2 regions of the Streptomyces sp. NPDC102279 genome follow, and region 2 is predicted to be linked to the other one. Evidence: riboswitches for the same ligand, from Rfam matches in the RefSeq annotation. Region 2 holds a riboswitch; the other holds the start of a gene.

Region 1 (4,532 bases), on a different contig from region 2:
CGCCGAGCGCCAGCACGTGCGCCGCGTGCTGGTCCCGTTCGCCGGACTGCTGCTCGCGATGGGCATGCACTCGGTGTGGAACAGCTCGTCGGACTTCGGGGAGTACGGCTTCTTCGCGGTCTACGCGGCCTTCATGGTGCCGGCGTTCGGGCTGCTGACCTGGCTGGTCGTCTGGACCCGGCAGCGCGAGCTGCGCATCGTGCGCACGGAACTGCCCGCGTACACCACCGCGGGCTGGCTGGGCGCTGCCGAGCCCTACGTCCTCGGCTCGATGCGGGCCCGACGGCTCGCCCGCGAGTACGCCGGCCATCACTGGGGGAAGGCCGCGGCCCGCTCGGTCGCCGAGTACGAGGCCTACGCCACCTCGCTGGCGTTCCTGCGCCACCGGGGGCGCCGGGGCCGCGCGGGCGCCGACTTCGTCGTACGGGAACGCGAGCTGCTGCACGAGCTGTGGCGCCGCAGGGAGATCGCCCGCCCCTCCCTCGCCTACGCGGCCCGCGCCACCTCCCCGATACCCGCGCCGCCCCCCTGGCCGGCGCACGGCTACGGGTACGCCGCCCCACCGGTCCAGCCGTACGCGCCGCCGGTGCCGTATCCGGCGTACAACCCCTACCGTTCGTAGCCCCCGCCCCCCGCGGGACGGCACCTCGCCGGTACGGGGGCCGGGGTTCGGTTCACGCGCGGGTCACGCCGACGCCTGGGTCAGGCGTGACAGTTCCGCCTCCGTCAGCGACAGGTCCGCGACACCCAGCAGGGCCGGGAGCTGCTCCACCGTCCGGGCGGAGGCGATCGGCGCGGCGACGGTCGGCTGGGCGGCGAGCCAGGCGAGGGCGACGGTCGGAACGGCCGCGTTGTGGGCCTCGGCGATCTCGTCGAGCGCGGTGAGGACCCGCTGTCCGCGTTCCGTCTCCAGGTGCTTGGACGCACCCGCGGCACGGGGCGAGTCGACGGTCGTGCCCGGACGGTACTTGCCGGTGAGGAAGCCGGCGGCGAGCGCGGAGTAGGGGACGGCGGCCAGTCCGGCGCGGGAGGCGACATCCCGCAGGGCGCCCTCGTAGGTGTCGCGCGAGACCAGGTTGTACTGCGGCTGGAGCGCGACGTAGCGGGCGAGGCCCTCGCGGTCGGAGAACTCCAGGGACTCCTGGAGCCGCTCCGGGGAGATGTTGGACGCGGCGATGTGCCGCACCTTGCCGGCCGTCACCAGCTCGTCGAGGGCGCCGATGATCTCGTCGACCGGCACCTCGGTCTTGTCGAAGTGGGTGTAGTAGAGGTCGATGTGGTCCGTGCCCAGGCGGCGCAGCGACGCGTCGGCGGCGGCCTTGATGTTGGCGCCGGAGAGCCCCGGGAAGGCCGGGTGCTGGCTGACCTTGGTGGCGACGACGAAGTCCGCACGGTTGCCGCGGGCCTTCAGCCACGTGCCGATGATCGACTCGGACTCGCCGCCCTCGTTGCCGTCGACCCACGACGAGTACGAGTCGGCCGTGTCGAGGAAGTTGCCGCCGGCGGCCGCGTAGGCGTCGAGGACGGCGAAGGACCGGGTCTCGTCCGCCGTCCAGCCGAAGACGTTGCCGCCCAGCGAGAGCGGGAAGACCTCGAGGTCGGAGGAGCCGAGCTTGCGAAGAGAAGTCATGGGGTGATTCAACGCCCGCACAGGATGCCTGTATTCCACATGCATCCCGCGCGCCCCGGTCCTCCCGCCGAAACGGCCGGTCGCAGGAGTCCCCCGCGAGCCGGCCGCCGGTCAGCAGTCCGTACGGATCAGGGGTTGAGGCCCTTGCCCTGGAGCCACGCCATCGGGTCGATGCCGGTGGCGGCACCGCCGGGGTGGACCTCCAGGTGGAGGTGCGGCCCGGTGACGTTGCCCGTCGCGCCCACGCGGCCGATGACGTCGCCGGTGGCGACCTTCTGGCCGACGCTGACGCTGATCGACGACTGGTGGCAGAACCACAGCTCGGTGCCGTCGTCGAGGGTGAGGATCGTGCGGTAGCCGTACGATCCGGCCCAGCCCGCCTCGGTGACGGTGGCGCTGTGGATGGCCTTGATCAGCGTGCCGGTGGGCGCCGCGAAGTCGAGACCCGTGTGGTAGCCGGACGACCACAGGGCACCGGCCTCACCGAAGCGCGAGGTCAGGGTGTACGAGGAGGTCGGCAGCGAGTAGCTCTTGGCGAGCTTGGCGAGACGCTCGGCCTCGGCCTTCGCCTTGGCCTCCTCCTCCGCCTTCTTCTTCGCGGCGTCCGCCTTGGCCTTCGCGTCGTCCTGCTGCTTGGTGGCGAGCGCGGTGGCCTGCTTCGCGGCGGCTGTCTCGGCGGCCTCCTGGGTGGCGCTGTCGGCCTGGTTCTGCTGCGACTCGGCCTGCTGCATGATGCGGGCCCGCAGGGCCTCACCGGCGTCCGTGGTGCCCTGGGCGGTGTCGGCGGTGGTCAGTCCCGCGCCGGTGAGCGGAGTCGTGGAGCCCTTGGGGGCCTCGGCGCCGTCGCTGATCAGGGCCTTGGCCGAGTGGGTGACCGAGGACAGGTCGGGCAGCGAGATCGAGACCGGCGCCTTGCCGGGCGCCGCGGTGGCCATGCCACCGGCGCCGACTGCGGCGATGACGCCTACACCGAGGACCGTGGAGCTGCGGGCGAGTCCTCCGCCGCGCTGCTTTCCCACGCGGTGCCGGCCACGAACGGGACGGACGGAATCCTCGGTGGGGTTCCACTCCTCCCAGGGTCCCTCGTCCTTGCCGTAGGCGAAGCCGAAGGACTGTGTGTCATTCGGCGCGAACGAGGTTGGCTGAGCAGGCCGGTTGGACGCCACGTGGGCGCACTCCTTTCCTTCCTTCTCGCCTACCGGGTTAGCTGACGGGTTCGGAGCAGGAAGGTCTCCTACGCGCGTATACCCACCGTGCTGCCACGGCGGAATACGCTCGATTCACCCCAAGTTGGTGGTTCCCCGGTTCCCTTGCGGGATTCGGCGCATGCGCACGGAGCCATCTCTTGTGACGGCTGGGACGACCGCGCTGCGTTATCGAACGTTAATAGACCTGGCCACCTGATTCCAAGCTGTTCAGACTGATCATTAACGCTTTTTGGCCAGGACTTTGGGGTCATGGGCGATGAAAAACGGGCGAGTTGGCCTCATCCCGTCGACACGGATTCATTTGACGGTACGTCAGTCGTTATGCGGAGGGACACGCTTCGGTCACCCCTCGTGACAACGATCAAGAAAGGCCTCCGCGGACGGTCAGCCGCGCCGGACGGCGAGCAGCGCCATGTCGTCGCTGAGGGCGCCGCCCGTGTGCCGCCGGACCTCGTCGGCGAGGGTGTTCAGCAGCGCGTCGGGCCCTGGGAAGACCCGCCCGGCCAGCCGCGCGGCCGGATCGTAGAACTCCCCGCGCACGTCCCGGGCCTCGGACAGCCCGTCGGTGTGGAGCAGCAGGATCGCGCCGTGCGGAAAACGGGCCGGCACCGCCCGGTCGGGTGTGCCGCCCAGGTCGCTCATCCCCAGGGGCAGCGCGGCGGGCCCGCCGGTGAGCGGGAGGAGGGTGCCGTCGGGATGCAGCATCAGGGGCGGCGGATGCCCCCGGTTGACGACGCGGACGATCTCCTCGTCGTGCGGGATCTCCGCGAGGACGGCAGTGGTGAACCCCTCGACGGCGTCGAGGTTGTCGCGCCGGGTGCCCTCGCGCTTCAGTGCCCGCTCCAGCCGCTGCGCGACCGCCTCCAGGGTCGCCTCCTGCTCCGCCGCCTCCCGGAACGCGCCGATGACCACGGCGACGGCGGCGACCGCCGTCATCCCCTTGCCGCGTACGTCCCCGACGACCAGCCGCACGCCGTACGGGGTGTCCTGCACCGCGTACAGGTCCCCGCCGATGAACGCGTCCGCCTGGGCCGCCTCGTAGCGCGCGGCGACGTCGAGGCCGTCGATCCGCGCCTGGGGTTCGGGCAGCACGGCCCGCTGCGCGAACTCGGCGATCTCCCAGACGGAGTCGAGCCGCTCGTCGCTGCGCCGGACGAGGATGTTGATGAGGATGCCCAGGACGGCCGCCGTGGCGACGGTGACGACCTCGGTGACCGCGTCGATCCGCAGGACGATGCCGAGGCGCAGGTGCACGAGGATCAGCGCGCCGACGGCGGCGGCGCCGGTGAGGACGGTGCCGCGCAGCGAGTAGAGGGGCGCGGCGATCAGGGTGGCGGCCGTGAAGAGGGGGGCTGCGGTGAACTCGCCCGGCGTGAAGTAGTCGTAGAAGGTCCCGCCGATGACCAGCAGCACGGGCAGGGCTCGCACGAGGGCGCGCACGGAGGAGATACGGCCCGTACGCCATCGCGCCGGACCGGTTCCGGCATCGCCCGCGGGTCCGGACGCACCCGAAGCACCGGAGACCCCCGTCGCCCGCGGATCACCGAGGGGCGGGCGGTCGGCCCGGTCGTCGAGTTCTCCGGTCCGCTCCTCACCTCCTGGCTGACCCACACGTCCAGCAGACCCGGAGCAGGGGCGGCGGGCGACCGGTGTGGCCCGACCGAGGGATTCCGCCGCTCTTCGGGGTGAGCCCG
Region 2 (4,532 bases):
GGAGGCCGAGCCCGCGGGCTTGGACGGCCTCGCCACGATCATGGCCCGCGCCTTCTCCGAGGGCACGGACAAGCACTCGGCCGAGGACTTCGCCGCCGAACTGGAGCGCTGCGGCGCCACGCTCGACGCGCACGCCGACCACCCCGGTGTCCGGCTGTCCCTCGAAGTGCCCGTCTCGCGTCTGCCCAAGGGCCTCGGCCTGCTCGCCGACGCCCTGCGCGCACCGGCCTTCGCGGACAGCGAGATCGAGCGCCTGGTGCGCAACCGGCTCGACGAGATCCCGCACGAGACGGCCAACCCGGGCCGCCGCGCGGCCAAGGAGCTCTCCCGGCAGCTGTTCCCGGCGACGGCGCGCATGTCGCGCCCGCGTCAGGGCACCGAGGAGACCGTCGAGAAGATCGACTCCGCGGCCGTGCGGTCCTTCTACGAGAAGCACGTACGTCCCGCGACGGCCACCGCCGTGGTGGTCGGCGACCTCACCGACGTGGACGTGGACGCGCTGCTCGGTGACACCCTCGGCTCCTGGACCGGCTCGACCGCCGAGCCGCGCCCGGTGCCGCCGGTGAACGCCGACGACACGGGCCGGGTGATCATCGTGGACCGCCCCGGCGCCGTCCAGACGCAGCTGCTGATCGGGCGGGTCGGCGCCGACCGGCACGACCGTGTGTGGCCGGCCCAGGTGCTCGGCACCTACTGCCTCGGCGGCACCCTCACCTCGCGCCTGGACCGTGTCCTGCGCGAGGAGAAGGGCTATACGTACGGGGTGCGGGCGTTCGGCCAGGTCCTGCGTTCCGCGCCGGACGGCACCGGTGCCGCGATGCTCGCCATCAGCGGCTCGGTGGACACCCCGAACACCGGCCCGGCGCTCGATGACCTGTGGAAGGTGCTCCGCACCCTCGCGGCCGATGGACTGACCGACGCGGAGCGCGACGTCGCCGTGCAGAACCTGGTGGGCGTGGCGCCCCTCAAGTTCGAGACCGCCGCGGCCGTCGCGGGCACGCTCGCCGACCAGGTCGAGCAGTACCTGCCGGACGACTACCAGTCGACGCTCTATCAGCAACTGGCCGCCACCGGCACGGTGGAGGCCACCGCGGCCGCCGTCAGCGCCTTCCCGACGGACCGTCTGGTGACCGTCCTGGTGGGCGACGCCGCACAGATCGAGGAGCCGGTCAGGGCCCTCGGCATCGGTGAAGTCACCGTGGTCACAGCCGAGTAGGGCCGTGTGACCGAGATGGGCCCTGGTGACTGAAGAGTCACCGGGGCCCTCTTTTACGCGGACATCACCCCCAAGATGTCCGTATTGGTACGGACGTTGCCTTCTGTGCTGTGGGATGCGCTACAAAAAACGTGATCCGTTTGTTGTTCGAAAGAGGTCGCGTTTAGCGTCAGTGCGGCTGTTCGTCAGGCAGTGCGCCGCGCCCGCGGCACCGGACAGTCATCGCCGAGTCCCCGCATGGCGCGAGCCAGGGGAGCCGGGGACCCACACGTAGTCCCTGGGGTGAATCGGACGCCCTCCCCGGAGGGGGTCCGTAGGAGACCTTCCTGCTCCGAACCCGTCAGCTAACCCGGTAGGCGAGAAGGAAGGAAAGGATCAGCCCTTACATGGCGTTCACCTGTGGCACCGGGAAGCATCGTCGTCCGAGCCGCGTGCAGCGCACCACGAAGAACGCCGTCGGCGTCGCGGCCCTCACCACCACCGGTGTCCTCGGAACCCTCGCGGCACCCGCGTTCGCCGCCGAACCGTCCGCCGAACAGACCGGGCTGAACCAGGCCATCACCATCGGTGACTCCGTCGCCGAGCAGATCGACGCGCAGGCCGACGCCCAGCAGCACGCCGCCGACGTGGCCGCCGCGCGGGAGAAGGCCGAACAGGCCGCGCGCAAGAAGGCCGCCGAGCAGGCGGCGAAGGCCCGCGAGGCCAAGGAGCGCGCCGCCCGCGCCGCCGAGCGCAAGCGCCTCAACACCTTCGTCATGCCGATCACCGGCTCGTACGTCTCCACCGGCTACAAGACCGGCGGCAGCCTCTGGTCGTCCGGCAGCCACACCGGTGTCGACTTCCACGCGGCGTCGGGCACCTCGGTGCACACCGTCGGCGCCGGTACCGTCGTCACGGCCGGCTGGGGCGGCGCCTACGGGAATCAAGTAGTGATCAAGATGCACGACGGCACGTACACCATGTACGGGCACCTGTCGTCCATCGGTGTCTCGGTGGGCCAGACGGTCACCCCGGGCCAGCAGATCGCGATCTCCGGCTCGACCGGCAACACCACGGGACCGCACCTCCACTTCGAGGCGCGCACCACCGCGGAGTACGGCTCCGACATGGACCCCGTCGCGTACCTCCGTTCGCACGGCGTGAACGTCTGACGACCGCTTCGCGGCTTCTCCACCGTTTTCGTTGCCCCGGCTCACCGAGTCGGGGCATCGTCGTTTCCGGAGGCCGTCTGTCCAAAAAATATCCATGGATTCAGGCCCCCCATCGGAAATTAAGGCTTCCTGCAATAGAGTCACTGAACAAGCGTCAATCGATGGCGTTTCGCGGGGATTAAGCGGAGGTCCGGTCATGCGTATTCCGGCGCACTCGGTATGCACGGCGATCCGCGACGACATCGTCGCGGGCGTCTACGAGCGTGGCGGCCGGCTCACCGAGGAACTGCTCGCGCGGCGCTACGGCGTCTCGCGCGTCCCCGTGCGCGAGGCCCTGCGCACCCTGGAGGCCGAGGGCTTCGTGGTCACCCGGCGGCACGCGGGGGCCTGTGTGGCCGAGCCCAGCGAGCAGGAGGGCGCGGATCTCCTGGAGATGCGCATGCTGCTGGAGCCGCTGGGTGCCGCGCGCGCCGCGCAGCGCCGTACGGAGGCCCACCTCAAGGTGCTCCGAGGGCTGGTCAGGCTGGGGCAGGAGCGCTCCAGGCGGGGCAACAGCGAGGATCTGCGCTCGCTGGGCGGCTGGTTCCACGAGACGCTCGCACAGGCCTCGGGCAGCCCCGCGCTGACGTCGACGCTGTCCCAGCTGCGGCACAAGATCGCCTGGATGTACGTGGTCGAGGCGCCGGCCAACCCCGCGGAGTCCTGGGCGGAGCACGGCGGCATCGTGGACGCGGTCGCCCGCGGGGACGGCGAGAGGGCCCGCGCGATCACTGCTCTGCACGCGGAGCGCGCGACGGTGGCGCACCGACTGCGATTTCCCGCCGGCGGTGACCGGCAGGACCGTGTGAGGACTTCGCAACATCCCGTAAACATGTTGGGCCAGCGTCATTAACACGGGCGCCGTATACAAAGAAGGTTATTCGGCGGGGCTCTATTTCCGCTGCCGTTTTATTCGCGTGCCCGGAATTTCGGGCACGCGTTCTTTTCGTTCGCGCCGTATGTGATCCGGACGTGTCGTCGTGAATTCCGGGACGGCGTACGGAAACGGCTGAGCCGCGCCCCCGGCGAGGGGTGACGCGGCTCAGCCGTGTGATGTCCGAGTGCCTCGCGGGCTCAGACGGTCTCGGGGAGCTCGTCGAGCCCCTCGGCGACCAGCTTCGCCAGACGGTCGAGGGCGGCGTCCGCGCCCTCGGCGTCCGACGCGAGGACGATCTCCTCGCCGCCCTGGGCGCCCAGACCGAGGACCGCCAGCATGGAGGCCGCGTTGACGGGGTTGCCGTCGGCCTTGGCGATCGTCACGGGGACGCCGGAAGCCGTGGTGGCCCGGACGAAGATGGAAGCGGGGCGGGCGTGGAGGCCCTCAGCCCAGCCGACGTTGACGCGGCGCTCAGCCATGTGATGCTGCCCTTCAGCTGTTCAGGGTTGTCTAGACCAGTGTCCCATATCGTGAAGCGTGCCCGGACGGCCCTGCTCCCCGCCCGCGAGCAGCGTCCCACCGCGGCCCCGGCGGGACCTTCGTACCCCACAGACTGCCTCGCGCCCTTGTCGTACGCGAGCCGTACTCTGGGGCGCATGCAGACCCCGTCGGACCGGCACGAGTACCCCGCGCACTGGGAGGCCGACGTGGTGCTGCGCGACGGCGGCACCGCCCGCGTCAGACCCATCACGGTCGACGACGCGGAGCGCCTGGTCAGCTTCTACGAGCAGGTGTCGGACGAGTCGAAGTACTACCGCTTCTTCGCGCCCTACCCCCGGCTGTCCGCCAAGGACGTCCACCGTTTCACGCACCACGACTTCGTCGACCGGGTGGGTCTCGCGGCGACTGTGGGCGGCGAGTTCATCGCGACGGTGCGGTACGACCGGATCGACGCCCGGGGCCTGCCCGCGTCCGCTCCCGCCGACGAGGCGGAGGTCGCGTTCCTCGTGCAGGACGCCCATCAGGGCCGCGGTGTCGCCTCGGCCCTGCTCGAACACATCGCGGCCGTGGCCCGCGAGCGCGGCATCCGCCGCTTCGCCGCCGAGGTACTGCCCGCGAACAACAAGATGATCAAGGTGTTCACGGACGCCGGCTACACGCAGAAGCGCTCCTTCGAGGACGGCGTCGTACACCTGGAGTTCGACCTCGAACCCACCGACCGCTCGCTCGCCGTGCAGCGTGCCCGGGA

What was found. Region 2 has a riboswitch for cyclic di-AMP ahead of ACIRQH_RS36740 (M23 family metallopeptidase). Riboswitches for the same ligand answer to the same signal wherever they lie in the genome.
Region 1: another riboswitch for cyclic di-AMP. It lies ahead of ACIRQH_RS06865 (M23 family metallopeptidase); the one in region 2 lies ahead of ACIRQH_RS36740 (M23 family metallopeptidase).

What each region holds. Positions count from the first base shown of each region.
Region 1 is NZ_JBIWLU010000003.1:21,090-25,621, forward strand. Features, by position in the region: gene ACIRQH_RS06855 (PrsW family intramembrane metalloprotease) at 1-622, shown strand, start outside; gene ACIRQH_RS06860 (aldo/keto reductase) at 686-1,630, opposite strand; gene ACIRQH_RS06865 (M23 family metallopeptidase) at 1,759-2,796, opposite strand; cyclic di-AMP (ydaO/yuaA leader) riboswitch at 2,808-2,965, opposite strand; gene ACIRQH_RS06870 (PP2C family protein-serine/threonine phosphatase) at 3,223-4,449, opposite strand.
Region 2 is NZ_JBIWLU010000018.1:128,082-132,613, forward strand. Features, by position in the region: gene ACIRQH_RS36735 (M16 family metallopeptidase) at 1-1,216, shown strand, start outside; cyclic di-AMP (ydaO/yuaA leader) riboswitch at 1,430-1,590, shown strand; gene ACIRQH_RS36740 (M23 family metallopeptidase) at 1,603-2,367, shown strand; gene ACIRQH_RS36745 (GntR family transcriptional regulator) at 2,564-3,259, shown strand; gene ACIRQH_RS36750 (HPr family phosphocarrier protein) at 3,481-3,762, opposite strand; gene ACIRQH_RS36755 (GNAT family N-acetyltransferase) at 3,940-4,532, shown strand, end outside.